Regions from separate parts of the Streptomyces sp. NPDC060002 genome, predicted to be linked through region 1. Evidence: riboswitches for the same ligand, from Rfam matches in the RefSeq annotation. Region 1 holds a riboswitch; each other region holds the start of a gene.

Region 1 (7,203 bases):
CGCAAGTGCATCGGCGATGTCTTCGGGATGACGGAGGCGACGCTGGCGCTGGCCGCCCTCGCCTCCCGCTGGCGGCTGCGGCCCGTACCGGGCACCACCGTCTCGCCCCGGGCCGAGATGAGCCTGACGGCCGGAGCGCTGCCGATGGTGCCCGAACCGCGTTAGCCGAAGGTGACGGGCAGCGCGTGCAGACCGCGCAGCATCAGGCTGGGGCGCCACCGCAGGTCGCCGGGGTCGGTGTCCAGGGCCAGGCCGGGGCACCGTTCCAGCAGGGTCCGGAAGGCGATGGCGCCCTGCATCCGGGCCAGCGGCGCGCCCAGGCAGTGGTGGATGCCGTAGCCGAAGGCCGTGTGTCCGCGGGTGTCGCGCCGGATGTCGAAACGGTCGGGCTCGGCGAACCGCCGCGGATCGCGGGACGCGGCGGCCAGGACGACGGCCACGGACTCCCCCGCGTCGATCACCGTGCCGCCGATCTCCACGGGCTCCTTGGTGTAGCGGAACGCCGTGGTCTCCACCGGCCCTTCGTAGCGGAGCATCTCCTCCACGGCGTTCCCCAGCAGCGACCAGTCGCGGCGCAGCAACGCCAGCTGATCCGGGTGGCGCAGCAGGGCGAGCGTTCCGCTGGACAGCAGGTTGGCCGCCGTCTCGTAGCCGGCCACCAGCAGCACGAACGCCATGCCGAGCATCTCCTCGGGCGTGAGCCCGTCCTCCTCGCCCAGGCGGCCGGCCAGCGCGCTCAGCAGGTCCTCGCCCGGCTCGCGCCGCTTGGCCGCGAGGAGTTCTGCGAGGTACCCCGTCATGGCCTGGGCCGCGGCGGCGGCGACCTCGGGCCGGGTGAAGTCGGTGCTCTCCAGGTACCAGTCGTGGAAGGTCTTGCGGTCGCTCGCCGGCACACCGAGCAGTTCGCAGATCACGGCCAGCGGCAACGGCAACGCGAACGACTCGACCAGGTCCGCGCGGCCCAGCGGCAGCATGGCGTCCACCAGGTCGTCCGTGATCCGCTGGATCGTCGGGCGCAGCGCCTCGATGCGCCGGGTCGTGAACTCCTTCGCCACGAGCCCCCGGAGCCGGGTGTGCTGGGGCGGATCCGTCTGCACCATGTTCAGGCCGATCGAGTTGCCCCCGTCGTCCTGCCACCCGGCCGAGTGCCTGATGTCGTTGGACAGCCGTGCGTCGGCCAGTGCGGCACGCGCCTCCGCATGTCCCACGACGAGCCAGAACTCGCCCGAAGCGGCGGTCCGGGCTCGGTGCACGGGCCCTTGCTCGCGCATCCGCTCGTACACCGGATACGGATTGTCGACGAACGGCGTGCCAAGTGCTGACAGATCTGCAGATCCCGTCACGGACAACGGTGTTCCTCGCTTCGAACTCGCTGGTGCGGGTGAGCGGGGAGTACTCCCCCAGTGGACGGCGCGACCCTAGCAACGAAACGGGGAGCTGTCCCCGGTTTTGGTGTTAGTGTGCCGCCCATGGCCGTCGGAGACGAGCGACGCACACCCCGGCGCAGCGACGCGCGCCGCAACCGCGAGACACTGATCGCCGCCGCCCGGGAGATCTACGCCGAACGCGGGGTGGACGCGCCGCTGGACGACATCGCCCGCCGGGCCGGAGTCGGCAACGCCACGCTCTACCGCCACTTCACCGACCGGGCCGAACTGATCGAGACCGTCTTCAGGGACGCGCTGGCCCCGATCCTGGACGCGGCCCGGGAGACCCGGAACCGGGCGGACGCCTGGAGCGGCCTCACCGCCTATCTGGACATGGTCTTCACCCTGCTTGCCGCCGACCGGGGCGCCGGCGACCTGATGACCACCGGCATCCGGGGCGTTCCCACGCTCGACACCCTGCGCGAGGAGAACCGGCGCACGCTCGAGACGCTCCTGCTGCGCGGCCAGGAACAGCGCACGATCCGCGCCGACCTCACCGTCGAGGACCTGCTGTTCCTCCTGACCGCGCTGGGCCTGGCCACGCCCGCCGCCCCCGGGTCCTGGCGGCGCCATCTGGCCCTGGTGCTGGACGGTCTGCGCCCGCAGGCAACCCACCCGCTGCCCGAGCCGCCGCTCGGTCCGGAGCAGTTCGAGGCCGCACTGCACCGCCTCGGCTCCGCTCCCCGGACGGCGGCCCGGCAGGAAGATTCCCTTCGCCCACCGAGATCGGAGACCTCCGCACCATGACGCGTCAACGCCCCGTATCGCCCTTCGAGAGCGTCTACTTCCTGGACCTGGGAGCGGCGGGCCTCCCCCTGTACGACATGCCGGCGTTCGTGGAGTCCCTGGTACGCGGCCGGCTGGACCCGGAGCTGATACGGCGGGCTCTCGGCCTGCTGACCGAGCACCATCCGATCCTGCGCTCCGAGGTGACGGCCGGCGACGCGGGGCTCCTGCTGCGCGTCCGCGACCGGTGCCGGCCACCGCTCACCCTGCTCGACGGCATCGAGGACACCTACGCCGAGCTGATCAACACGCGGCCCGACTGGACCGAGAGCCTGCTGCACGCCTGGCTGCTCACCGACGGCGAGCGCAGCCAGGTGGTGCTCGGCGTCCATCACGGGGTGGCCGACGGCCGCTCGGCCTTCGCCGTGCTGGACGAGTTCTGGCGGTACTACACCGCCCTCGCGGCCGGCGGGAGCCCGTCCGCCGAGCGGCGCGAGGAGCTGCCCGAGGCCGTCGACACCCGGCTGGCCGGCGCCCTGCCGGACGCGGAGGTCGACGCCCTGGTCGACGCGATCGCGCAGGGCGGGCCGGCCGACGCCAAGCCCGCGACCCTGCCCACCGAGGGGGTGGGGCGCCCGGACCGGCCGGCTGCGACGCGCCGCTTCGTGGTCGACCGGCTGGAGTTCCCCGCGGAGACCACCGACGTCGTGGTGGCCGCCGCCCGGACCCGCGGGGTGACCGTCAACAGCCTTGTCACAGGGCTGGTTCTGACCGCCGTACGCGCACAACTCGCGCCTGAGCAGGGCCCGTTGACGATGACTTGCGGTCACGGCGTCGACCTGCGCACCCGACTGAGCCCCGAACTGCCCCTGAGCACCGTGCTCAACTGCATCACCGGCCTGCAGACCACGCTGGCCGTCCGCCACGACGACCGGCCGGAGACGGTGGGCCGGGAGGTCGCCGACCAGGTGGCCGGCGCGCTGGCGCGGCGCGACCCCGAGCGGTTCCTGCTGGCCGCGCTGCGGGCCGGTGCCCGGGGCATCGCGGTGCCCGTCCCGGTCGTCAGTTACGGGATCTCCAACGTCGGGCGGATCCCCGCGCACCCCGTCCCCGGGGATGTGGAGCTGCTCCGCTTCGGCGGTACGGCCAACGCGCCGGGCATGCCGCCCAAGATCGGGGTCGCCAGCTTCGGCGGCCGGCTGCTCGTCCAGAACGAGTACGACAGCTGGACGTACGCCCCCGAGCAGATGCGGCGCCTGCGTGAGACGCTGCGCGGTTCCCTGACGGATCTGGTCCGCTGACCGCGGCTGTGCGGCGCTGCCCGCCACCGTCCCTTTGGTGAGCCACCGCTCACGTCATAGAGTGAAGCCCGCCCAGCTCCGGCCCCCCGAGGGAGAGAACCAGCCGTGATCACCGCGATCGTCCTCATCAAGACCAGCGTGGACCGGATTCCCGAGATCGCGGAGCGGATCGCTTCGCTGGACTCCGTCAGCGAGGTCTTCTCCGTCACCGGGACGTACGACCTGATCGCCATGGTGCGGGTGAAGGAGCACGAGGACCTGGCGGAGGTCATCCCGGGCAGCATCAGCAAGATCCCCGGCGTGGAGGGCACGGACACGCACGTCGCCTTCCGTACCTACTCGCAGCACGACCTCGAGGCGGCGTTCGCGATCGGGCTGGACTCCTGACCGCCTGAACACCGCCTCCGGCGGACCGTCGCTCACACCTCGGGCACGCAGCGGCCGTCTTCCGTCCGGTACTGCCACTGCGCGCCCTCGCTGACCAGCTCGCGCACCGCGTTCACGAAGCGGTCCACGTGCTCGTCCGGGGTGCCCGCGCCGAAGCTCACCCGGATCGCGTTGAGGGACTTCTCGCCGGGCGCCGCCTCGGGGGCCCCGCACTCGCCCTGGGTCTGGGGGTCGCTGCCCAGCAGCGTGCGGACCAGGGGGTGGGCGCAGAAGAGACCGTCGCGGACCCCGATGCCGTACTCGGCGGAGAGGGCGGCGGCGAAGTGGGAGCTGTTCCAGCCCTCGACGACGAAGGAGATCACTCCGACCCGCGGGGCGTCGTCGCCGAACAGGGAGAGCACCTTCACCTGCGGGACCTCGGCCAGGCCGTCCCGCACCTTCGCGATCAGGTACTCCTCCCGCGCGACCAGGCTGTCGAAGCCCGCCTCGGTGAGGGCCTTGCACGCCGAGGCGATGGAGTAGGCGCCGATCACGTTCGGGGAGCCGGCCTCGTGGCGGGCGGCGTTCTCGTGCCACTCCACGTCCACTCCCCCGTCCTCGCGCCGCGTGACCTTGCGGCTGGCGCCGCCGCCCGCGAGGTAGGGGTCGGCCTCGGCCAGCCAGTCGGCACGGCCGGCCAGGACGCCGGCGCCGAAGGGCGCGTACAGCTTGTGGCCGGAGAAGGCCACCCAGTCGACGTCGAGCTCCTGCACGGAGACCGGGTGGTGCGGGGCCAGCTGGGCGGCGTCCAGGACGATCCGGGCGCCGTGCGCGTGCGCGGCGGCCGCCAGCTCGCGCACCGGCCACAGCTCGCCGGTGACGTTCGAGGCGCCGGTGACGCAGACCAGGGCCGGGCCGTAGGGGTCACGCCCGGCGAGGGCCCGCTCCAGCGTCTCGACGGCCTGGCGCGGGGTGCGCGGGGCGTTGAGGTAGGTGACCCGGGCGTCCTTCCAGGGCAGCAGCGAGGCGTGGTGCTCGGTCTCGAAGACGAAGACCTGGCAGTCGGCGGGCAGGGCCCGGGCCAGCAGGTTGAGGGAGTCCGTCGTCGAGCGGGTGAAGACCAGCTGGTCGTCGGGCCGGCAGTCCAGGAACTCGGTCACCGTCCTGCGGGCGTTCTCGAAGAGGTCCGTGGACAGCTGCGAGAGGTAGCCGGCGCCCCGGTGCACGCTGCCGTAGTACGGGGCGTAGGCCGCCACGTCGTCCCAGACGCGCTGGAGGGCGGGGGCGCTGGCCGCGTAGTCGAGCGCCGCGTAACTGACCTCGCCGCCCGTCACGAGCGGGACCGTGACATCCCGTCCCAGAACGGGCAGCTGTGCACAAACGGTACGGGCGGCGGCAGCGGTGGAGACAGACATGGCGAACTCCCGTGAGAGGCAAGGGGGAACCGCCGTGCGAGCGGACATGGCTCGAGCACGGAGGAAGGTGAAAGGGGTGTGCGGAGGCGGGGCTCTACGCCCTATCGCATTCGCTTGCTCACGGAAGGCTCCCTCGACGACCAGGACCCCTGGTGGCGCTCACTCGGAAGAGTGCGAGGGGTCCGCGCTTGCCGTAGACCTCGCTGCCTACGGCCTGGTCTTCACCCGGGGCACCCCGCCACGGACGGAGGGTTGCCGGACAGTCGGCCGGGGCCTCATGACTGTCACTCATGACCTGGTACAGGAACGTACGTGAAGTGATCGCCGCCCCGCAACCCGTGTCCGGATCGCGGGACGGCCCGGGGCAGAGCCCCGAAGGAGCGCGGGGCTCATGTGCGGCTCCGCCGCGTGGGCGCGACCGGCCACGACGGCGCCGCGGACGACCCACGGCCCTCGCGGCACCGCAGGCGGAGCGCCTACGCGTTGCTGGCGGCCACCCAGCGCTCCAGGGCCCGCTTGGCCGCTCCCGAGTCGATCGACTCCGCCGCCCTGTCCATCCCGGCCCGCAGCTGCTCCGCCAGCGTCCCGGTGCCCGGCTCGAGCGCCACGAGCGCCGCCGCCGAGTTGAGCAGCACGGCCTCGCGCACCGGGCCCGTCTCGCCCTCCAGGAGGCGGCGGGCGACCTCCGCGTTGTACGACGGGTCCCCGCCCCGCAGGGCCTCGACCGGGACCAGCTCCAGGCCGACGTCACGCGGGTCGAAGGACTCCTCGGTGACCTTGCCGTCGCGGACGACCCACACATGGGACGTGGCCGTCGTGGTCAGCTCGTCGAGACCGTCGTCGCCCCGGAAGACCAGGGACGAGTTGCCGCGCTCGGCGAAGACGCCCGCGACGACCGGCGCCATGCGCGGGTCGGCGACCCCGACCGCCTGGGCCCGCACCTTGGCGGGGTTGGTCAGCGGGCCGAGCACGTTGAACACCGTGCGGATGCCCAACTGGCCGCGCGCGGCGCCCACATGACGCAGCGCCGGGTGGAACTTGATCGCGAAGCAGAAGGTGATCCCGGCCTCCTGGGCCACCTCGGCCACCCGCCGCGGGGTCAGCTCCAGATTGACGCCGAGCTTCTCCAGGACGTCCGAGGCGCCGGACGCGGAGGACGCGGCCCGGTTGCCGTGCTTGACGACCGTGGCGCCCGCGCCGGCCACGACGATCGCCGACATCGTGGAGATGTTGACCGTCTTCGCGCCGTCGCCGCCCGTGCCGACGATGTCGACGGTCGGGCCGGGCACCTCGATCAGGTTGGCGTGCTCGTACATCGCCCGGACCAGCCCGTTGATCTCCGCGACGGTCTCGCCCTTGGCCCGCAGCGCCACCACGAACCCGGCGATCTGCGCGTCGGTCGCCTCGCCGCGCATGATCCGGTCGAGCGCCCAGAACGTGGCGTCGGCGTCCTGGTCGCGGCCGTACAGCAGGCCGTTCAGCACCTCGGGCCAGGAACGGCCCGCCGCGGTGTCGCCTCCAGCGGGGGTCACAGCGCTCATAGCCGCTCCTGCGTGTGTCGTCGTGTGCGTCGTGCGCCTCGTGACAAGGTGCCACCCCACCCTATCCAGCCGGTGGGCACGGCAAAGGGCCCCGTCCGAAGACCGGACGGGGCCCTTTCCTGTGGCGTGGCGACGCCTCAGCGATCAGTGGTGGCCGTGGCCGCTCGTGATCTCCTTGTACTCCTCCACGGTGGGCTTCGGAATCTGCTGGTCCTCACCGAAGTACGCCCCGCTGATCTTGGCGCGGAGCTTCTCCTTGCTCTTCACCTTGCGCTCGACACCGTTCTCGTCGACAGCGGCGCCGATCGCGGCCGGCTCGTACTGCTCGTGCGACGTGAGGGTGTGCAGCTGCTCCTGGCTGAGCGGCTCGTGGATCTCGATGAACTCACCGTGCGGCAGGCGCTTGATGGTGCCGGTCTCACGACCG
Region 2 (7,203 bases), on a different contig from region 1:
CATCCTTGGCCTGCTCGAGCAGGGCACCGGAGACGGCCTCGACGGCCTTCTCGATACCGCGCTTGAGGGCCATCGGGTTGGCGCCGGCGGCTACGTTGCGCAGGCCTTCCTTGACCAGGGCCTGGGCGAGGACGGTCGCGGTGGTCGTACCGTCACCGGCGACGTCGTCCGTCTTCTTGGCGACTTCCTTGACCAGCTCTGCGCCGATCTTCTCGTACGGGTCCTCGAGCTCGATCTCCTTGGCGATGGAAACACCATCGTTGGTGATCGTGGGTGCGCCCCACTTCTTCTCGAGGACGACGTTGCGGCCCTTGGGGCCGAGCGTCACCTTCACGGCGTCCGCGAGCTGGTTCATGCCGCGCTCGAGGCCGCGCCGTGCCTCCTCGTCGAACGCGATGATCTTGGCCATGTGAAGTGGTCCTCCCGGACTGGGGTGGATTGCTCCGGACCGCGCTGGCGCCCGCGACGGACGGCTCGCCGGCCTCGTGGTTCCTTGCCCCACCTGGCCTGCGGGCCTCACCGACCCGATCCTCGTTGTCACTCTCACCTTCAGAGTGCTAACGCCAATGATTAGCACTCGACCCATGAGAGTGCAAGCGCCTCCGCCGGACCGGCGCCCTTCCGGACACCCCTCGCGGACGTCTCACCGACGCCTCGCGGACGTCCCCGGACAGACTGAAGGGCTCGCACCCGGTGGAGGTGCGAGCCCTTCGTCAGATGTACAGAAGAACGACGCTTTCAGTCGGCGCGTGCTTCAGCCGGTCGCGAGCCGGACCATGTCCGCCTGCGGCCCCTTCTGGCCAGCCGAGATCTCGAAATCGACCCGCTGACCCTCTTCCAGGGTGCGGTAGCCGTCCATCTGAATCGCGCTGTAGTGGACGAAAACATCCGCACCACCGTCGACCGCGATGAAGCCGTACCCCTTCTCCGCGTTGAACCATTTGACGGTGCCCTGAGCCATGCCTAACTCCCCTATTACTGGCCCTTGCACAGATCCACACTTCGCGGATCCGGGTCAGACCTCACCCCCCGGTTGGCTTGGGGGCGTGCGCCGGAACGCGTCGACCGCGGCCGAATGTATCTGTCCAACTGCCGTCTGCAACAGGTCAGTCGGACGAGAATTCCGGACGCGTGGGATCCGGAATGTGGCGAGAATTCGCCTGAATTGAGGGCAAGTCGGGCCCTACATAAGCCACAAAAGCCACGAGAGAGGCGCAGACATTGGCTGCTTCTTGTCGGGCGTGGGGCAGAAATCAAAGGTTCCGGATACGGCGATCCGGACCGGGTTCCCCAACTGTACCGCGCTCAACCACACTGAATTGCCCCCTCCGCTTCTATCGCGGAGAGGGCAATTCGATGAACGCTCGGTAATCGCTGTTACCGACGGTTACTACCGATGGGTACTGAACGACGGTCAGTCATCCGCCCAGCGGTCGCCCGCCCGTCGGCTCAGCCACCGGCGACGGCCGGGATGATGGAGACGCCGGCGCCGTCCGGGGTGGCCGTCTCCAGACCCTGCTCGAAGCGGACGTCGTCGTCGTTCACGTAGACGTTGACGAACCGGCGCAGCTTGCCCTGGTCGTCCAGGACCCGGGCGGCGATGCCGGTGTGGTTCTTCTCCAGATCGGAGATGACCTCGCCGAGGGTGGCACCCTGGGCACTCACCTCGGCCTGGCCGCCCGTGTAGGTGCGCAGGATGGTGGGGATGCGGACGTTGACGCTCATGTCTTGTGATCTCCGGTCGGGTAGTAAGCCTCAGGGGCGCGGGGCCGTGCGGATCGTGCCGCTGCCGCCGCGTGGGCGCGACCGGCCCACACCGGCCCGCAGCGCCCATACGGTCTTATAGCGGAGCGCCCCGCTCAGGACGCGAGGCCGGCCTCTCGGAAGGAGTCGAGGTTCGGACGGATGGTCGCGGTCAGCCCGGTGCCGGCCACCGCGTCCAGGGTCTTCAGCCCGTCGCCCGTGTTGAGGACGACGGTCGTCCTGGTCGGGTCGAGAAGACCGTTCTCGATCAGCTTGCGCGTCACACCCACCGTCACACCACCGGCGGTCTCCGCGAAGATGCCCTCGGTCCGCGCCAGCAGCTTGATCGCGTCGACGATCTGCTCGTCGCTCACGTCCTCCACCGCGCCGCCGGTGCGCCGTGCGATGTCGAGGACGTACGGACCGTCCGCCGGGTTGCCGATGGCCAGCGACTTGGCGATGGTGTTCGGCTTCTGCGGGCGGACCACGTCGTGCCCGGCCTTGTAGGCGACGGAGACCGGGGAGCAGCCCTCGGCCTGCGCGCCGAAGATCTTGTACGGCCTGTCCTCGACCAGCCCGAGCTTGATCAGCTCCTGGAGGCCCTTGTCGATCTTCGTCAGCTGCGAGCCGGAGGCGATCGGCACGACCAGCTGGTCCGGCAGCCGCCAGCCGAGCTGCTCGCAGATCTCGTACGCCAGCGTCTTGGAACCCTCGGCGTAGTACGGCCGCAGGTTGACGTTGACGAAACCCCAGCCCTCGCCCGCCGAGTCGCCGATGAGCTCGGAGCAGAAGCGGTTGACGTCGTCGTAGTTGCCCTCGATGCCGACGAGTTCGCCGCCGTAGATCGCGGCCATGACGACCTTGCCCTGTTCCAGGTCGTGCGGGATGAACACGCAGGAGCGGAAGCCCGCCCGGGCGGCGGCGGCGCCGACGGCTCCGGCCAGGTTGCCCGTGGAGGAGCAGGAGAGCGTGGTGAAGCCGAACGCGCGGGCGGCCTCGATGGCCTGGGCGACGACCCGGTCCTTGAAGGAGTGCGTCGGGTTGCCGGAGTCGTCCTTGACGAAGAGCTTGCCGGCGTCGACGCCCAGCTCGCGGGCGAGGTTGTCGGCCTGGACGAGCTTGGTCCAACCGGGGTTGATGTTGGGCTTGTCGGCCACGTCCGCCGGGACCGGCAGCAGCGGCGCGTAGCGCCAGATGTTCGCGGGTCCGGCCTCGATGCGCTTGCGGAGCTCCTCCGTGTCGTAGGAGGAGAAGTCATACGCGATCTCCAGCGGGCCGAAACACTCCTCGCAGGCGAACACCGGGCCGAGGGGCACACGGTGACCGCACTCGCGGCAGTTCAACGCCGCGGCCGGACCGAGGTCGACAGCAGAGGACGTCGTAGAGTCGGTGGTGCTTGCATCAGCGGTGCTTGCAACAGTCTGCGCAGCCATGTGAGGCGAGGCCCTTTCTCCTCATCTTCCTCACGACGCATCTCGCCGTGAGACGGATTTGGCACCTTCCCGAGCCGGGAGCCTCGCGGAGCGATCACCACATGTGTCAGTGATCGTCACGAGACCGGCTGGAGGGTTGCCGGGGCTTCATCGGGCCGTATCCCTCTGCCCCTCTGGATGAGCGGTATGAAGTTGTCGACGGGGGCGACCTCGGACATGCGATGGTCATCCGCGTTGTTCAAGACTGTAACCGAAGGCCAGGACAGTTGAGATAGTCGTCCGAACCGCGAGATGGATCACACGGTCACCTCCTGTGCACCCGGTGTGATCACGACAGTGAGGAGCCGCGGACTGTGCTTCCAGAAACTGAGCGCTGGCTGACCACCCGCTCCTGGTCCGTGACCGATCGTCCGCTGCACCGGATCCTGGCCGCGAAGCGCGCCACGAACCAGTCGGTGTCCGTCGTCCTGCCCGCGCTGAACGAGGAGGAGACGGTCGGCGACATCGTCGCGATCATCCGTCACGACCTCATGCACCAGGTCCCGCTCGTCGACGAGATCGTGGTCGTCGACTCGGGATCGACCGACCGCACGTCCGAGGTCGCCGCGGCGGCCGGCGCGCGGGTCGTCCACCGGGACGACATCCTGCCGCGCATACCGGCCGTGCCCGGCAAGGGCGAGGTCCTGTGGCGCTCCCTGCTGGTCACCACCGGGGACATCGTCTGCTTCATCGACGCCGATCTGAGGGAGTTCTCCTCCGACTTCGTCTCGGGGATCGTCGGCCCGCTGCTCACCGACCCCGGGGTGGATCTGGTCAAGGGCATGTACGACCGTCCGCTGGGCGGCGCGGCCGGCCAGGGCGGGAGGGTCACCGAGCTCATGGCCCGCCCGCTGCTCAACATGCACTGGCCGCAGCTGGCCGGATTTGTGCAGCCGCTCGGCGGGGAGTACGCGGCCCGCCGCGGTCTGCTGGAGCAGCTGCCGTTCCCCGTCGGCTACGGCGTGGAGCTGGGCATGCTGGTCGACGCCCTGCACCTGGTGGGGCTCGACGCCCTGGCCCAGGTCGACATCGGCGTGCGCAAGCACCGTCACCAGGACGGCCAGGCGCTGGGCCGGATGGCGGCGGCCATCTACCGCACCGCCCAGCTCCGGCTGGCCCGCGGGCACCTGATCCGCCCGTCCCTCACCCAGTTCGAACGGAGCATGGACGGCTTCGAGCCGCGCACCTACTCCGTGGACACCGAGGAACGGCCGCCGATGGCGGAGATCGCGGAGTACGCGACCCGCAAGGTCGCGTGAGGGCCGGACGGGCCGTATACGGCATGCCGCCGACAGCGGCGACACGGCCGGACACGGCCCGTCCACACAGCGCGACCGTACGTTTGAGCGTTTCCCGACCGGGCTAGGTTGGGCGTATGGCTTCCACGCACGACACTGCAGCCCGGGCCGCCGAGGTGCTGGTCGCGTCCAACCGCGGCCCGGTCTCCTACGAGGTGCGCGAGGACGGCTCGCTGCACGCGAAACGCGGCGGCGGCGGGCTGGTCTCCGGCCTGTCCGCCATCGGGCCCGACACGGGCGCCCTCTGGGTGTGCTCGGCGCTCTCCGACGGCGACCGGGAGGCCGTCCGGCGCGGCGTCGGCGAGGAGGGCGTGCGCATGCTGGCCATTCCGGCCGACGTGCACGCCGACGCGTACAACGGCATCGCCAACTCCGTGCTCTGGTTCGTCCACCACCTGCTCTACCAGACACCGCTGGAGCCCGCCTTCGACGCGGAGTTCCGCCGCCAGTGGGCGTCGTACGAGACCTACAACCGGGCGTTCGCGGAGGCGCTGGCCCAGGAGGCGGCGGACGGCGCGGCCGTCCTCGTCCAGGACTACCACCTGTGTCTGGTCCCCGGGATGCTCCGCGAGCTCCGCCCCGACCTGCGCATCGGCCACTTCTCGCACACGCCGTGGGCGCCGGTGGACTACTTCGCCCTGCTGCCGGGGGACATCCGCGAGCAGTTGCTGACCGGGATGCTCGGCGCGGACCGCCTGGGCTTCCTCACCCGGCGCTGGGCGGACGCGTTCACCGCGTGCTGTACGGAGTTCGCCGACGGCCCCGGCAAGACACAGATCGGCGTGCACGGCCTCGGAGCGGACGCCGACTTCCTGCGCGAGCGCGCGCACCGGCCCGACGTCGAGGAGCGCCTGACGGCGCTGCGGGCGGAGATCGGCGAGGGCCGCAAGGCGATCGTCCGCGTCGACCGCACCGAGCTGTCGAAGAACATCGTGCGCGGGCTCCTGGCCTACCGGCAGCTGCTCGACGACCACCCGGAGTGGCGCGAACGGGTCGTCCACGTGGCCTTCGCCTACCCGTCCCGCCAGGACCTCGCCGTCTACCGCGACTACACGGCCGAGGTGCAGCGCCTGGCCGAGGAGATCAACGAGCAGTACGGCACGCCCGGCTGGACCCCGGTCCTGCTGAACCTCAAGGACGACTTCGCCCGCTCCCTCGCCGCCTACCGACTGGCCGACGTGGCCCTGGTGAACCCGATCCGCGACGGCATGAACCTGGTCGCCAAGGAGGTCCCGGTCGTCTCCGACGAGGGCTGCGCGCTGGTCCTGTCCCGGGAGGCCGGGGCCTACTGGGAACTGCGCGAGGACGCGATCACGGTGAACCCGTACGACGTCCTGGAGACCGCCCGCGCCCTGCACGAGGGGCTGACCATGAAGCCGGAGGAGCGGGCCGGGCGCACGAAGCGGCTGTCCGCGGCGGCGACCGCGCTTCCCCCGGCCCAGTGGTTCCTGGACCAGCTGAACGCCCTGCGGGAGATTCAGCCGAGCTGAGCGGCCAGCTCCCGCAGCAGCCTTACGACGCCGGCGGGGCCGTCGACGACGAGGTCCGCGCGTTCGGCCAGTTCGCCGACCTCCGTGCTGCCGCTGCACACCAGCAGTCCGGGGAAGCCGTCCGAGCGGAGCTTCTCCACGGCGGCGAAGGCGGGCAGGTCGCCGAGGTCGTCTCCGGCGTAGAGGACGGACCGCGCGCCGGTCTCGCGGACGTGCTCCAGCAGGGCGACGCCCTTGTCCATGCCCGGCGGGCGCAGCTCCAGGACCATCCGGCCGGGTTCGACGATCAGGCCGTGCCGGGTGGCCAGGTCGGTGAGCGGGGCCCGCAGGGCTTCGAAGGCGGCCCGGGGGTCGTCGGCGCGGCGGGTGTGGACGGCGACGGCCCGGCCGCCCTTCTCCTCGACCGAGACACCCGGATGCCCGGCGTCGGCCAGGACCCGCGGTAGTTCGGCGCGGACGGCGGCCACTCCCGGGTGCGGCGCGGGGGCGCTGAGGGCGCCGGTGCGGGCGTCCCAGCGTTCGGCGCCGTAGTGGCCGAGGACGGAGAGGTGCTCCAGTCCTTCGGCCCCGGCGAACCCGCCGTGCCGTACGGCGACCTCGGCGGGCCGCCCCGTGATGACGGCGACGGCGGCGACCTTCGGCGCGAGGGCCGTGAGCGCGGGGACGGCGTCGGGATGCGCCCGGGCGTCCTCCGGGTTCTCGACGATCGGGGCGAGGGTGCCGTCGAAGTCGAGCGCGATGAGGGTGGTGGAGGGCCGGCCGACGATCGCGTCGAGCGCGGCGCGGCCCGCCGGGGTGACCGGAACGGGGAGCGAAAGGGGGCCGGGTTCCGTGGAGTGCGTCTCGTGGGTGCCCATACGGCGACGATAACCAACGCCCGCCCGCTACTGGCGCTCCCCCCGCCTCGCCTCCCGCACCCTGCGCAGTCTGTTCACCGTGACCGGGTCGTGGGCCAGGGCGCGCGGGTCGTCCAGGAGGGCGTTGAGGAGTTGGTAGTAGCGGACCGGGGACAGGTCCAGTTCCTCGCGTATCGCCCGTTCCTTCGCGCCGGGGCCCAAGAACCCGCGCCGCTCCAGGGCGAGGATGTCCCGCTCCCCCGCCCCCAGCTCGTCCGCTTCCGCTCGCCGCTCCATGTCCGCACGGTAACGCCCGGCACCGACAGCGGCTCGGCGGCCCGGCCCGGCGGCCCGGCTCAGCCGT
Region 3 (7,203 bases), on a different contig from region 1:
GATTCTAGAGAAGGGGCCGCCGGGGCCGGAGCCGGACCTCACGGAGGGGGTGGTCCGCCGCCCGGGCGTCGCGGGAGGGCAGGATGGGAACATGAGCGTAGTCAAGATCAACGTACTGACCGTCCCGGCGGAACAGCGGGAGACCCTCGAGAAGCGGTTCGCCGCACGGGCCCACGCCGTCGAGAACTCGGACGGCTTCGAGTGGTTCGAGCTTCTCCGCCCCGTCGAGGGGACTGACGACTACCTGGTGTACACGCGGTGGCGTGACGAGGAGTCGTTCCAGGCGTGGATGGAGGGCCCGATGAAGGCGGCCCACCAGGGCGGCGGCGACCGTCCGAAGCCTGCGGCCAGCGGGTCCTCGGTGTGGTCCTTCGAGGTGGTGCAGCAGGCGGCGCCGAAGGGCGAGTAGTCGCCTCCAGGGCGGGTGGACGCCGTGCCGTCCACCCGCCTCGGGCTTCACCCGGCGCTAACAGGGCGAACTCCCTCGCGCCGGACGAAGGGCGACTCCGGGTTCATGACGGCCGTCCGCCGAACTGCCAGTCGTGGACTTCGACGTCGGCGTACCGGTGCGGGGCCAGGACGGCGCGCGCCGAGTCGGGGTCGGGGGCCCTGAGCAGCACCGCGGTACCCACCCGGGTGACACCGTCGTCGGACAGCAGCGGCCCGTACGCGATCAGCTCGTCCCGGTCGGCCGGCACGGTGAGGCCGTCGTCCGTTCCCGGGCCGAGGCCCAGCACCAGGTACCGGTCGCCGCCGCTGCGGCCACCGGGGAAGTCCCACATGGTGCGGCCCAGCATGTTGCGCCACCGGCGCAGCAGCACGTCCCGGTAGACGCCGGCCTGGTAGTTGGGCTCGTCGAAGGCGAACCCGCGGGCGGCGGCCGCATCCGGCAGGTCGACGATGTGCACGCTGCCGGTGGGCGCGTCGCCGTCGGCGGCGAAGGTCGGGCCCCGGGCGATCATCCGCTCCGCGTACCGGTCCATGTAGGACCAGTGCTTCTCCAGCAGTTCGTCGCGCAGGGCGGCGGAGGCGGGCCGATCACGGTGATAGCAGAAGAACTCCATACCGGCAGACCCTTACCAACTCGGCCCGGTATCTCAACAGGCTTTCGGCGAGGACGACCACGGGCGGGGCTTCCGGGGGGCTCGGTGACTCGACGGTCACCGATCCCGGAGAGCCCTCGCCCGCCTCGCGTCCGGCGGACGGCTACCTGCCGCGGAACTCCACCTCGATGATCTTCACCGGTCGCCGGCCCAGTCGCCGTTGACGTCTGCGGCGAGGGAGTGCTTGCCGTTCGTCGTGGTGAACGCCACGGAACCGGAGCCGTGGATGCCCGCGTCCAGGGCATGGCGGGCAACGGCCTCGATCACCCCGATGTTCGCCGCGCCGGGCCGGTCGTGCTCGCGCAGCACGATCCGGCGGAGGTTCTCCTGCGCGACCAGGGCCAGGCCCCGGCCGAACCTCTCGCGCAGACCGGCCGCCACCGCCGACTTGCCCGAGGCGCTGTTGCCGCGCAGGACGACCAACCGGGTCTCGGGGGTACCCACCGTCACGGCGGCCACGCTACCGGCACGGCGGACACCACCGGTACGCACAGGGCGAGGTGGGGGGCCCGGGAGAGCTGCGGCGGCTCGCGCGACGGTACGGACGCACCGGCCCGCATGGGGGCGTAAACCGGGAATCTTCCGTGAGGGCACTGTTCGAACCCATCGAAAATGTGAACGGGTGTACGTACCGGGGTCGTTGGGACGTAAGTTGTGGCTCGAACTGCCCACGCCTCGCCTGAAAGACGGACGCCCCTCATGACCGACCATGTGACCACGCCCGGACCAGCGGCACATCAGAAGATCGACACCTCCGTACCGCACTCGGCCCGCATCTGGAACTACTGGCTGGGCGGGAAGGACAACTACCCCGTCGACGAGCAGGCCGGCGACGCCTACACCGCCGTGTTCCCCGGCATCGTCACCATCGCCCGCAGCAGCCGCGCGTTCCTGCGCCGCAACATCACCTACCTGGTCTCCGAGGCGGGCATACGGCAGTTCCTGGACGTCGGCACCGGCCTGCCCACCGCCGAGAACACCCATGAGGTCGCCCAGCGTCTCGCTCCCGAGACCCGGATCGTCTACGTGGACAACGACCCGCTGGTCCTGGCCCACGCCCGCGCCCTGCTCTACTCCACCGCGGAGGGCGCGACCTCCTATGTCGACGCCAATGTGCTGGAGCCTGAGCGCATCCTGGCGAGCGCCGCCGAGACGCTCGACTTCAGCCGTCCCACCGCGCTCATCCTCAGCAACATCCTGGGCCACGTCGCCGACTACGACCAGGCCCGCTCCATCGTCACCGGTCTGATGGCGGCCCTGCCGTCCGGCAGCTACCTTTCCGTCAACGACGGTTCGCGGGGCATCGACCCGGTCTTCGAAGCGGCCCAGGACGCCTACAACGAGAGCGGCGCCGTCCCGTACAACCTGCGCTCCGTCGACGAGATCACGGCGTACTTCGACGGCCTGGAACTCCTGGAGCCCGGGGTCGTCCCGGTCCCCCTCTGGCGCCCGGAGGCAACCGCCCCCGCCCCGGCCGTCATCGCCGAGCACGGCGGCCTCGCCCGCAAGCCGTAGCCACTTACGCGGGCGCCCCCTCACCGGACGGGCGGCCCGCGCTCATCACACTCCGCCGCACCCGCCGTCACGGCGGGTGCGGCGGAGGTGTTCAACTCTCCTGCCGATATTGACGGATAATGTCAGCGCTCCGTAAGATCGACCCCGGCATTGAGTGTCAGCGTCAAGCCCTGGCTAGCTGACCGGCAACCCTCCTCCGCGGTGGGGTGCTCCAGGTGAAAGCCCGGCAGGGTCACCGACTCTGCAAGCGCGTGGCTCCGGTTCAGGGGCCTGAGAGGTGGAGGTCCAGCGTGCGGCACAGCGGCAACCTGAGTGCCTCGAGCGCGACCGCGGCGCCGTTCTCCAACTTCTCGCGCCGACGCCACATCGACCTGCAGCGTTCCGCCAGCTGTCTGTGTCAGGGCTGATCACGCCCCACCTCGCAGGCTGACCCCCGCCCACGGCGCGGTCACGCCGTCATCGACATGGCCGTCGACACAGTCATCGACGCCCCCTCCCCCTGAACAGTTCTGAGCAGTGTCGGTCCGTGCCCCGTGCGTGGCCGGCACCCTCCGCGCATCGCCATGGCCGCGTTCCGCTCCGGCATGTGCGCGGTGACCTTGGAGTAGGAGAACCTCCCCGTGACAGCGCATCCGGATTCCCGTACCCACCGGTGGGCGGCGCTCGCCGCACTCGTGACCGGCAGCCTGCTGCTCAGCGCCTGCTCGTCGGGCGACAGCGGCGGCTCGAGCGGCGCGGGCGGCAGCCCGAAGTCGGGTGGCACCCTGACCTTCGCGGTGGGTTCCGACGCCGGCTGCGTGGATCCGCAGCAGGTGGGCAGCAACGACACCATCTACTCACTGCGTCAGGTCGTGGACTCCCTGACCGACCAGGACCCCAAGACCGGCAAGACAGTGCCGTGGCTCGCGAAGAGCTGGGACGTCAGCTCGGACACCACGACGTTCACGTTCCACCTGAGATCAGGCGTCACCTTCAGCGACGGGACACCGCTGACCGGGCAGGTGGTCAAGGACAACTTCGACGCGGTGCCGGAGCTCGGCGCCCTGGGCACGCTCGCCCAGGGATACCTGAGCGGTGTGGAGAGCACCACCGCCGTGGACCCGCTCACGGTGCGGGTGAAGTTCAAGCAGCCCAACGCGCAGTTCCTCCAGGCCACGGCCACGCATTCGCTGGGCATCGAGTCGTCGGCGAGCGTGCTCAAGAGCCCGCAGGAGAAGTGCAGCAAGGGAGTGGTCGGATCCGGGCCGTTCGTGCTGGACGGCTACGTGCAGAACCAGTCGATCACCCTGGCCAAGCGCGCCGAGTACGCCTGGGGTTCCTCGCTGTGGACCAAGCAGGGCGAGGCGTACCTGGACAAGCTGGTGTTCAAGGTGGTGCCCGAGGCGGGCGTGCGCACCGGCAGCCTCCAGTCCGGCCAGGTCAACGCGATCGGCAGCGTCGGGCGGGCCAACGAGGCGGCACTCCAAGGCGGTGCGGTGAACCTCCAGGCACGGGCCAACCCGGGCGTGGTGTTCAACCTGGGGCTCAACAACTCCCGGCCGCTCTTCAAGGACGCGAAGGTACGTCAGGCCATCCTGTTCGCCATCGACCGGCAGCAGATCGTCGACGCCGTGTTCCCGACCGGCACCGAGCCGGCGACCAGCATCCTGGCGCACACCACACCGGACTACACCGACCTCGGCGCCGACCTGGCCTTCGACGCCGCCAAGGCGAAGTCCCTCCTGGACGCGGCCGGCTGGAAGGCGGGCAGCGACGGCGTCCGGGTCAAGGGCGGCAAGAAGCTGAGCCTGACCGTCAAGTGGTTCGCCAACGCGGCCACCAACCAGCCCGCGCTGGAACTGATCCAGCAGCAGCTCAAGGCCGTCGGTGTCGAGGTGGTGCTCAAGCAGCTCCAGATCGCCCAGTTCTCCCCCACCCTTCAGTCCGGTGACTTCGACGCGGTGTGGGGCAACGTGACCCGGGCCGACCCTGACATCCTGCGCAGCTCGTACTCCACCCAGCTGGCCAACTTCTACCACCTGCCGGCCACCGCGCTGGACACCGCGCTGACCCAGCAGGCCGCGACGACGGATGCGGCGAAGCGCAAGCAACTCGTCACCCAGGCACAGCAGTTGATTGTTTCGAACGCGTATGTCGTACCCGTGGTGGAGCTGCAGACCCAGCTGGGGGTGGCGAAGAAGGTGCACAACCTCGCCTTCGAGGCCTCCAGCCGGATCCAGCTGCACGACACCTGGATCGGGTAGCGGCCGGCATGCGTCTCTACGTGGTCAAGCGTCTCGCGCAGGCCCTCGGGGTGCTGTGGGCGGCCTACACGGTGTCCTTCCTCGTGCTGGACTACCTGCCCGGTGACCCCGTCTCGGCGATGGCCGGCGCGGGAGCGGACACGGGGCAGGTCGATCCGGCCCAACTCGCCGCGCTGCGGCACGAGTACGGCTTCGACAAACCGGTTCTCGCGCAGTACGCCGACCATCTCGGCAGGGCGGTGCGCGGCGACTTCGGCGACTCGGTGTCCACCGGCCGGCCGGTGACCTCGACGCTGGCCGACGCGCTGCCGCAGACCCTCCAGCTGACCGGGGCTGCGCTGCTGCTCGCGGTGGTCCTCGGCGGTGGCCTGGCGGTCCTGGCGACCCACACCACCCAGCGGTGGTTGCGGCAGCTGCTGCTGTCGTTGCCACCGCTGGGGGTGTCGGTGCCGACGTTCTGGGTCGGGCTGGTGCTCGTCGAGCTGTTCTCCTTCCGGACGAGGCTGTTCCCCGCGTTCGGCAACGACGGGCTGCGTGGCCTGGTGCTGCCCGCGGTGACGCTGGCGATCCCGACCGGCGCCCTGGTGGCGCAGGTGCTGGCCAAGAGCCTGCTCACGGCGCTGGACCAGGCCTATGTGGAGACCGCCCGGGCCAAGGGCGCCGGCCGGCTGCGGATTCATCTGCGGCACGCGCTGCGCAACGCCTCGTTGCCGGCTCTGACGGTCGTCGGACTGCTGGCCGGTCAGCTGATCGCCGGTTCGGTCGTCGTCGAGACGGTGTTCTCCCGCGACGGTCTGGGCCGGGTGACCGCCGCCGCGGTCACGGTCCAGGACATCCCGCTGGTCCAGGGGGTCGTGGTGTTCGGGGCGCTGATCTTCGTGGCGGCCAATCTGATCGTCGATCTCGTCTACCCGCTGCTGGACCCGCGGATCGTGGTGGCGGCGAGCAGGAAGGTGCGTCCCGCATGAGCCGGACACTTGCCGACGATGCCACCGCCGGAGCCGCCGGAACGGCCGCAACGGCGGGAGCTGCCGAAGCGGCGGGACCCGTCGAAGCCCTGGCCGGCCTGGCCCGGCCGGTCGATCCCGGTGCCGAGCCGGGCCCCGCGAGTGCCGGGCGCGGAGCCGGACCACGACGGTTCCCGCTGTTCCTGCTGCGCAGGCCCGGCCTGCTGGCCTCGGTCCTGGTAGTGGTGCTGGTGGTGCTGGCCGCGTTCTGGCCAGGGCTGTTCACCTCGCAGGACCCGCTGCACGGGGTGCCCGCGGAGAACTTCCGCAGCCCCGGCGGCGGACACTGGTTCGGCACCGACGAACTGGGACGTGACGTGTTCTCCCGGGTGGTGCACGGTGCGCAGCTGTCGCTGAAGGCGACTCTCATCGCGGTGGGGTTCGCGTTCGTGGTCGGCGGCCTCATCGGCCTGGTCGCCGGGTTCGTGGGCCGCTGGGTCGAGGACGTGCTGATGCGCTTCGTCGACGTACTGCTGTCGATCCCGTCGCTGTTCCTGTCGCTGGCCCTGGTCACCGCGCTGGGCTACGGAACGGTGAAGGTGGCCGTCGCGGTCGGCATCGCCAGCGTGGCCGGCTTCGCCCGGGTGACCCGCGCGGAGGTGCTGCGGGTGCGGCAGGCGGTCTTCGTCGAGGCGTCGCGCTCCTGCGGAGCCCGCTGGTACTCGGTGCTGGGCCGGCACGTCCTGCCCAACGCGGCGGGCCCGGTCGTCGTGCTCGCCACCCTCGAGTTCGGCGCCGCCATCCTCGCCGTGTCGTCGCTCAGCTTCCTCGGCTACGGGGCGCCCCCACCGGCGCCGGAGTGGGGCACGTTGATCTCCGACGGGCGCAACTACCTGGCCAACGCCTGGTGGCTCACCGCGCTGCCCGGACTGGCGATCGCGGCGACCGGCCTCGCCACCAACCGCATCGCACGGGCGCTGGACGGCGAATGGTCCCGACAGCGATGACCGGCCCCACGACGAACGAACCCGAGACGGACGTACCCGTGACGGAAGAGACCGTGACCCACGAGGCCGTGACCCACGAGGCCGTGACCGACCGGCCCGTGCCCGGCCACAGCGCGACCGACCACAGTCCGAGGGGTCGGCCCACCACCGACGAGGCCGCGACGGACGAGGCCCCGACGGACGAGGCCGTGGCCGACGCGGCTCCGGCGGACGCGGCTCCGGCGGACGGGTCCGCGCTGTTGGAGGTGCGGGGCCTGTCCGTCTCGTACCGCACCCGTGGCGGCACCGTGCGCGCGGTGCGGGGTGTGGACCTCGACGTATGGCCGGGGCAGGTCACCGCGGTGGTCGGCGAGTCGGGTTCCGGGAAGAGCACGACCGCGCACGCGAT
Region 4 (7,203 bases), on a different contig from region 1:
CGTTGGCCTTGCCCGCCGTCTGGGAGACGTTGTAGGCGATGCCGGGGTTGGGGCCGAAGTACGCGTCGATCTTGCCGCTGGCGAGCGCCAGGTAGATGCCGTTGCGGTCCGGGTAGTACTTGACGGTGAGCTTCTTGCCCTCGGACTCCAGCTTCTTCTTCCACTCCAGGAGGATCTTCTCCTGGTTGGTGCCGGAGCCGACGGTGACGGTCAGACCGGCGAGGTTCTCGTAGTTGCCGTCGAAGTTCCACGTGCTGGACTTCTTGACCTCCCAGCCGAGGTTGTCCTGGCGGTAGGAGGCGAACTCGTACTTCTTCTTGCGCTCCTCGGTGTCGGTGATGTTCGAGAAGCCGACGTCGACCTTGCCGCTGTCGATGCCGACGAAGAGGTTCTCCCAGGTGAAGTTCTTCGTCTCCGGCTTCAGGCCGAGGACCGCGGCCACCAGGCGGCCGAGGTCGGGCTCGGCACCGGTGAGGGTCTTCTGGTCGTCGCCGACGTAGGCGAGCGGGGCGAAGCCGGAGGGCAGGGCGCCGATGCCGATGTTCAGCTTGCCGCTCTTCCTGATCGCGTCGGGCAGTCCGGCGCTGATGGACTTGACCTCGGAGACCTTCAGGGCGGTCTCCTCGGCCGCGCCGTTGGACACCCGGCCGATGGTCACGCTGCCGGCGGCGCTGCCGGTCGTGGTGGCGGCCTCGCTGTCACCACCGCAGGCGGCGAGCCCGGTGGCGAGGGTGGCGACCGCGGTCGCCGCGGTGATGCCGCGAATCAGGCTGCGTCGGGTGAAGTGGGCAGACATGGCCGTCCTTTGTGACTGGTGTGACTGGGCGAGAGGGTGGTGGCGTGGGGGGAAGTCGGGGGCGCGTCGGTGTCAGAGCACCTTGCTGAGGAAGTCCCGCGTCCGCTCGTGCTGCGGTTTGTCGAGGACCTCGCTGGGCGGGCCCTGCTCGACGATCTTCCCTTCGTCGATGAAGACGACCCGGTCGGCCACCTCGCGGGCGAACCCGACCTCGTGGGTGACGATGACGAGCGTGGTGCCGCTGGTCGCCAGGTCCTCGATGACCGCGAGGACCTCGCCGACGAGCTCGGGGTCGAGGGCGGAGGTGGGCTCGTCGAAGAGGATGACGCCGGGGCGCAGCGCGAGGGCGCGGGCGATGGCGACGCGCTGCTGCTGGCCGCCGGACAGCTGCCGGGGGTAGGCGCCGGCCTTGTCGGCGAGGCCGACCCGGTCCAGGAGTTCGCGGGCCAGTTCCAGGGCGGCGGACTTGGCGAGCCGCCCGGTGGCGACGGGCGCGGCGGCGACGTTGTCCAGCACGGTCAGGTGCGGGAAGAGGTTGAAGTTCTGGAAGACGAAGCCGATCCGGCCGCGCTGGGTCAGGATGGCGCGTTCGCTCAGCTCGCGCAGCCGGTCGCCGTTGCGGCGGACGCCGATCAGCTCGCCGTTGACGCTGACGTAGCCGATCTCGGGCTTCTCCAGGTGGTTGATGACCCGCAGCAGGGTGGACTTGCCGGAGCCGGACGGGCCGAGGATCACGGTGACCTCGCCGGGCCGCACGGTCAGGCTCACGCCGTCCAGGACCCGGTGGGCGCCGTACCACTTGTGCACGTCGTGCACCTCGACGGCGGCGGGCACGATCGCGGCGGTGCCGGCGCTCTGCACGGTCTCGGTGGTCATACGGCGGCCTCCCGGCGGATGCGGCCCCGCAGGTCGGTGAGACCGGTCCGCAGTTTCTGCAACGGCGTCGGCGGCAGGGAACGCGTGGCGCCCCGGGCGTAGTACCGCTCGACGTAGAACTGGACGACGGAGACGAGGCTGGTCAGGATCAGGTACCAGACGGTGACGACCAGCAGCAGCGGCACGATGTCGCCGGGGTAGGTGGCCCCCATGGTCTGCGCGGTGCCGAACAGGTCGAGCAGCGACACGTAGAAGACCAGCGAGGTGGACTTGACCAGGCCGATCAGCTGGTTGACGTAGTTCGGCGTGATCGACCGCAGGGCCTGCGGGAACACGATCTTCCAGAACTGGTAGCGCTTGGGCAGACCGAGCGCGGCGGCCGCCTCGTGCTGGCCCTGGTCGACGGAGAGGATGCCACCGCGGACCACTTCGGCGGCGTAGGCCGCCTCGTTGAGGCTGAGGCCGATGACGGCGATCACCATGTCGGTGGCCAGCCGGGACTCGTCGAAGCGGAAGAACGCCGGACCGAAGGGAACGCCCACGCTCAGGGTCTGGTACAGAGCGCTGAAGTTGTAGAGGAAGAGCAGCACCACGATCAGCGGGATGGAGCGCAGGGCCCATACGTAGGTCCAGCTGACCGCGCGCAGCACCGGGCTCTTCGAGAGCCGGGCGAGGGCGAGCAGGATGCCGCCGAGGAGGCCCAGCACCGCGCTGTAGGCGGCCACTTCCAGGGTGATCAGCAGTCCGTCGAGGATCACCGGCCGCAGGAACCAGTAGCCGAAGCGGTCCCACTGGTAGAAGGGGTTGGAGATCAGTCCGTGCGTGAACTGCGCCACCAGGACGAGGGCCACGGCGGTGGCGATCCAGCGGCCGGGCTTGCGCAGCGGCTGGACGCGCTGGGCGGTCAGCCTCTCTGACGGGACGTCGATGACGGGCGCGGCCTCGGCGAGGGTCACGGCGCCTGGGGGTTCACTCATGAGGGGCTCCGGCGGGAGTCGGACACCCCGGGTCACGGCGGACGTGCGTGGCCGGACACGCTTCGGCGGGGCGGCGGGAACCGCTCCGGGGGCGCGAACAGGGCATGGCGCACGGATGCGTACGGGAGACCGGGGTGGGGCGGACAACGGCACACCGCTCGGGCGGTGTTCGTCAGGAACGCGGCGGCGGGGCTGCGGTGCGAGGGGTTCGTTCAGCCCCGACAGCGGGCACGGCCCGGTGCGGTACACAGTGCGCTGTTCACACGCAGGAGGTCGACGGCGCGGTTGGCGACGAGGATGTCGAGGTACGGCCGTACGCAGCCCCGGGGGCGACGCGGCGCCGTCCGATGAGCTGCGTACATGTCCGTCACCGTCACTGTTCCGGCCCCTGAGGGGCCCTCGCGCTTACCGATACGTCATTACCGAAACGTCGGTCCGGTCGTCACCTGGGGCACCCCACCGCGGAGCGAGGGTTGCCGGTCAGCTAGCCAGGGCTTGTCGCTGACGCTCATGACCGTTCTGGGCCGTAAGTAAGACAGTTGCCCGAACGAATGTCAACGGCGGTCCAGTGGATGGACCGGGTCAGGGCCGGTTGACCTGCGGTCGGACCGCCGAACCGTCTGCCGCGTGGGTCTCCCAGTCCAGGATCTGGACAGCTGCGCCGGCGGCCTCCAGGCCCTGGCAACGGGCGTGGTGACGGCGGGCGATGGCGTCCAGGTCGAGGTGGGCGCCGAAGGCCGGGTGGGCGGCCAGCCGACCGGCGTAGGCCCACAGGGCGGGATGGTCGGCGATGCGGTGCACGGCGGCCGCGTCGAGGTGGTAGCGGTGCACGGTGTCGAGTTGGACCAGGGCGACCCACAACTCGACGTCGGAGGCGGTGATCTGATCACTGATCAGGTACTCGTGGGCGCCGAGCCCCCGCTCCAGCACCCCGAGCGTGGTGAGCAGCGTGTCGAGGGCGGCGGTGCGCTCCGTCTCCTCGATGTCGGCCGCTCCGGCGCGCTGGGCCGCCTCCTCGACGCCCTGGGCGCACATCCGCTCGACGGCCTCGATCTGCGACTCCGCGCCGCACGGGTACAGGGTGGGCCGGCCCCCGCCGAACCGCCGGGCCAGGTCGCGGGCGATGTCGGGGCCGTGGCTGCTGACGATGCGGCCCGACCAGTCGTCGCTGAGCACCGGCGCGAGGGCGGGTCCGGTGTACCGGTGCGCGCTGGCGTCGTACAGCGGACGCAGCGCCGAGTGGCCCCCGTCGGGACAGTCCGGGACGGCGGGCAGGAAGGTGACCGGGCAGGCCTTGTCCAGGCCGAGGAGGCTGTGGGTGACGGCGATGCGCAGACAGTCGGGGTCGGCCGCCGCCAGGTGGAGGCGGTAGCGGCGCGGCACGGCGTAGTGGCCGCTGCGCGCGTCCCGGCCGATCCGGCCCCGGAAGGCGGCGGTGGGCCGGGCGGACGGGTGGGCGGCCAGTGGTGTGACGGACATGACTCTCCCCGGAGGCGGGACGCACGAGGGACGTGCGCGCGGCGGATGCGACGTCGAAGAGGGAGGTGCGGACCTCGTCCGCTCGTGCCGGGTGCGGCCGCGTCCAGGGGACACCGCCGGTGCGGTTCGGCGCGGGGACGGGCCCGGCTCAGTCCTGGAACCTGATGGCGCTGCAGACGCGCTTCAGGTCGATGTGACGGCGGGAGGTGAGAAGGGGCGACGACCACGCCGTGCGGCTCGCGCGGCCGGTGATCGGCTCCTGTCGCCCCATTGTTTCCCTACCCGTTCACTAGGATTCCCGGATCGAGTGTCGATCCGCCTCGGGCCTCCGTCAAGGGGGCGTCCACCAGGTGAGTACCGGGCGGGTACGGGGCGGGTGCCGGGGCTGCCGGGGGGGGAGCTCCGGGAGCCGGAGTTCTCCCTCACCGCCCCATGGCGTCCAGGGCCGCGCGGGCGGCGTCCCGGACCGAACCTCGCCCGGCCCGGCCGGCCGCGTTCGCGACCTCGCTCAGCAGGCGTACGTCCTTGGCCAGCAGTCCGCCCGCGTGCGCGCCGATGCGGTCGAGGGTGCCGCCGGCGTCGGCGACCCGCTCCAGCGCGAAGCTGGCGGCGCTGCCTCGATGCAGGATCCGGCCGAGGACCACCGGATCGAGGCCCAGGGCTCCGCCGAGCGCGAGGGTGTCGGCGGCCAGTCCCAACTGAGCTGTGAACAGTGTGTTGTTGAGCAGTTTGGCGACCTGCCCCGAGCCGACGGGGCCCAGATGGACGACCGGATCGCCGTACGTGGCGAACACCGGCCGGCAGGAAGTGAACACCTCCGGGTCCCCGCCCACCATGACCAGCAGGGCGCCCTGCTCCGCGGCCCGGCCGCCGCCGCTGACGGGAGCGTCCAGCACGGACACACCCTGCGCCGCGGCCCGCTCGGCGAGGCGGCGGCAGGTGTCGGGGTGGACGGTGGAGTGCACCGCGATCACCCCGCCGGGCCGCAGTCCCTCCAGTACGCCGGAGGCGACCTGCTCCACATCCGCGTCGGCCACCACGCACAGGCACACCAGGTCGCTGCCGGCGGCCAGTTCGGCCGGTGAGCCGGCGACCCCGGCGGCGGTGCCGGCGAAGGGTTCGAGGCCGACGGGGTTGCGGGCCCACAGGGTGGTCGCGAAGCCCGCCTCGACGATCCGGCGGGCCATGGGCGCGCCCTGGCCGCCCAGTCCGATGAAGCCGACCCGCACGGGACGCCTCCTCAACTCTCGTTCCGCGGGCGCCAGAACACGGCCAGCAGACCGGCCGTCGCGACGACACCGACCCCGAGCACCACACCGGCGCCCGCCCATCCGGTCACTCCGATGTCCGCGGCCTCGTCCACCGAGTGGTCCCCCGGCCCCCACGCCCCCAGCGCCACCGCGAGGACGCCCAGGACGAGGACGTACTCGTAGCCCTCCTTGAACACGAAGAAGCCGTTGCGGCGGTGCGCGAGCAGGCCCGCCACCAGCATCACGGAGAGCACGGCCGCGCAGGCCAGTGAGGTGAGGAAGCCGGCCAACAGCAGTACACCCGCGCCGAGTTCGGTGAGGACGCTGAGCCACGCCTGGAGTCTCGGGCGGGTGAGCCCGAGCCCGCCGAACCAGTCGGCGGTGCCGGATATGCCGCCTCCGCCGCGCCAGTGGTTCCAGCCGTGCGCCACCATCACCACGCCGAGCACGAACCGCACAAGAAGCAGTGCGGCGTCCGAAGCCTCACTCATGGCCATGTCCCCTTCTCCGTCGGAAGCGCCCGCACCCCCAGCGCGCGCTCCTCTACGAAGACGGGCACGTGCAGGCGGTGAGCGAGAGCGGTACGGCCGGCGCTGGTGTTGCCCCCGCGCCCGCCTGCTCGTGGCGTACCACCCACGGGGCGCCGGTGAACATGGAAGCGAGGTCCGTACACAACGAGCGCCGCTGATCTCCCCTCAGGTACGGGACTTGGTCGTCGCGGCGAAGGAGTCGGCGGCCGCGAGGTCGAAGTCGCCGTGGTCGCTGCCGAGCCCCTGCGCGACGAGTGCGGCGGCGGCGCTGCCGAGTACGGCGGCGTCGCTCGGCGTACGGCCGAGGCTCACGCCCCGCAGATAGCCGGCCGAGAAGGCGTCACCGCACCCGGTGGTGTCGACGACGTCGACCACGAAGGCGGGGACCGGTTCCGCGCCGTCCGCGGTCACCACGAGCGCGCCGTCGCCGCCGCGCGTGACGGCGACCACGCCCGCACCGGCGCCGAGGAGCTTGCGCGCACCCGTCAGCAGGTCGCTCTCGCCGGTGAAGCCGAGGACCTGGTCCTCGTTGGGCAGCAGATGGTCGATGTGCGGCAGGGCCGCCTCGATCTGCTCGAAGCTGCCGAGGACACCGGGGGCGAGCAGGTCCACGGAGGTCACGACGCCGTGTTCCCTGGCGTACGACAGGATGCGCGTCGCGGCCTCGACGCCGATCAGCTCCGGTCCGCCCAGGTGCAGATGGTCGGCCTCGGCGAGGGCGTCCCAGGGCACGTCGTCGAGACCGTAGGTGATGTTGGCGCCGAGCAGGTGCAGCGAGGGGCGGTCGCCGTTGGGCCGGATCGGCAGGACGCTCGCGGAGGTGGCGGTGTCCGTGCGGCGGACGAGGAACTCGGTGTCGATGCCCGCCCGGCCGAGCAGCTGCACCAGCAGGTCACCGGTCGGGTCGGAGCCGATGGCGCCGGCGCTGCGCACCTGCGCGCCCAGCTTGGCGAGGGTGAGAGCGGTGCCGCCCGCGGTCCCGGCGGCGGTCATCCTGATGTCGTCGACCAGCGTCGCGCCCTGGCCCTCGGGTATCTCCTGCACCGGCCGCACCAGTACGTCCAGGACGTGTACGCCCATGGTGAAGACCTTCATCGGCTTTCCCCCTTCATCGGCCTCAGCGGCTTCAGCGGCTTCAGCGGCTCTGTTCCTGCGCGGGTGGTACGGGGTGGGTGGTGCCGTAGTCGCGGGCGATCGCGGCCTCGATCACGGCGAGCTGCTGCTGTTCGTCGAGGAAGCGGGGCCGGCCCATGGCGGCCGCGCGCTGGTAGACGCCGCAGGCCCATTCGAGGAGC

Evidence for each region. Region 1 has a riboswitch for S-adenosylmethionine ahead of ACFWBD_RS30145 (aminotransferase class V-fold PLP-dependent enzyme). Riboswitches for the same ligand answer to the same signal wherever they lie in the genome.
Region 2: linked by a shared signal. The riboswitch ahead of thrC (threonine synthase) and the one ahead of ACFWBD_RS30145 (aminotransferase class V-fold PLP-dependent enzyme) in region 1 are both predicted to bind S-adenosylmethionine.
Region 3: linked by a shared signal. The riboswitch ahead of ACFWBD_RS21885 (putative leader peptide) and the one ahead of ACFWBD_RS30145 (aminotransferase class V-fold PLP-dependent enzyme) in region 1 are both predicted to bind S-adenosylmethionine.
Region 4: linked by a shared signal. The riboswitch ahead of ACFWBD_RS01840 (amino acid ABC transporter permease) and the one ahead of ACFWBD_RS30145 (aminotransferase class V-fold PLP-dependent enzyme) in region 1 are both predicted to bind S-adenosylmethionine.

Annotation. Positions count from the first base shown of each region.
Region 1 covers NZ_JBHWUW010000043.1:36,484-43,686, reverse strand. The annotation lists gene ACFWBD_RS30170 (cytochrome P450) at 1-165, shown strand, start outside; gene ACFWBD_RS30165 (cytochrome P450) at 162-1,343, opposite strand; gene ACFWBD_RS30160 (TetR/AcrR family transcriptional regulator) at 1,470-2,174, shown strand; gene ACFWBD_RS30155 (hypothetical protein) at 2,171-3,454, shown strand; gene ACFWBD_RS30150 (Lrp/AsnC family transcriptional regulator) at 3,560-3,841, shown strand; gene ACFWBD_RS30145 (aminotransferase class V-fold PLP-dependent enzyme) at 3,874-5,235, opposite strand; SAM riboswitch class IV at 5,415-5,531, opposite strand; gene trpD (anthranilate phosphoribosyltransferase) at 5,712-6,776, opposite strand; gene ACFWBD_RS30135 (cytochrome bc complex cytochrome b subunit) at 6,921-7,203, opposite strand, start outside.
Region 2 covers NZ_JBHWUW010000004.1:274,452-281,654, forward strand. The annotation lists gene groL (chaperonin GroEL) at 1-409, opposite strand, end outside; gene ACFWBD_RS06535 (cold-shock protein) at 755-961, opposite strand; gene ACFWBD_RS06540 (MoaD/ThiS family protein) at 1,450-1,725, opposite strand; gene thrC (threonine synthase) at 1,860-3,176, opposite strand; SAM riboswitch class I at 3,195-3,360, opposite strand; gene ACFWBD_RS06550 (glucosyl-3-phosphoglycerate synthase) at 3,530-4,474, shown strand; gene ACFWBD_RS06555 (trehalose-6-phosphate synthase) at 4,591-6,003, shown strand; gene otsB (trehalose-phosphatase) at 5,991-6,860, opposite strand; gene ACFWBD_RS06565 (DUF3263 domain-containing protein) at 6,888-7,136, opposite strand; gene ACFWBD_RS06570 (ABC transporter substrate-binding protein) at 7,196-7,203, opposite strand, start outside.
Region 3 covers NZ_JBHWUW010000024.1:80,450-87,652, forward strand. The annotation lists gene ACFWBD_RS21865 (antibiotic biosynthesis monooxygenase family protein) at 92-409, shown strand; gene ACFWBD_RS21870 (YciI family protein) at 513-1,064, opposite strand; partial or broken gene ACFWBD_RS21875 (kinase) at 1,326-1,562, opposite strand; gene ACFWBD_RS21880 (SAM-dependent methyltransferase) at 1,803-2,618, shown strand; SAM riboswitch class IV at 2,765-2,874, shown strand; gene ACFWBD_RS21885 (putative leader peptide) at 2,909-3,025, shown strand; gene ACFWBD_RS21890 (ABC transporter substrate-binding protein) at 3,239-4,861, shown strand; gene ACFWBD_RS21895 (ABC transporter permease) at 4,870-5,829, shown strand; gene ACFWBD_RS21900 (ABC transporter permease) at 5,826-6,815, shown strand; gene ACFWBD_RS21905 (dipeptide ABC transporter ATP-binding protein) at 6,854-7,203, shown strand, end outside.
Region 4 covers NZ_JBHWUW010000001.1:405,529-412,731, forward strand. The annotation lists gene ACFWBD_RS01830 (transporter substrate-binding domain-containing protein) at 1-796, opposite strand, end outside; gene ACFWBD_RS01835 (amino acid ABC transporter ATP-binding protein) at 869-1,672, opposite strand; gene ACFWBD_RS01840 (amino acid ABC transporter permease) at 1,669-2,649, opposite strand; SAM riboswitch class IV at 3,046-3,165, opposite strand; gene ACFWBD_RS01845 (glutathione S-transferase C-terminal domain-containing protein) at 3,232-4,128, opposite strand; gene ACFWBD_RS01850 (NAD(P)-dependent oxidoreductase) at 4,551-5,357, opposite strand; gene ACFWBD_RS01855 (DoxX family protein) at 5,369-5,869, opposite strand; gene ACFWBD_RS01860 (carbohydrate kinase family protein) at 6,074-7,003, opposite strand; gene ACFWBD_RS01865 (class II aldolase/adducin family protein) at 7,044-7,203, opposite strand, start outside.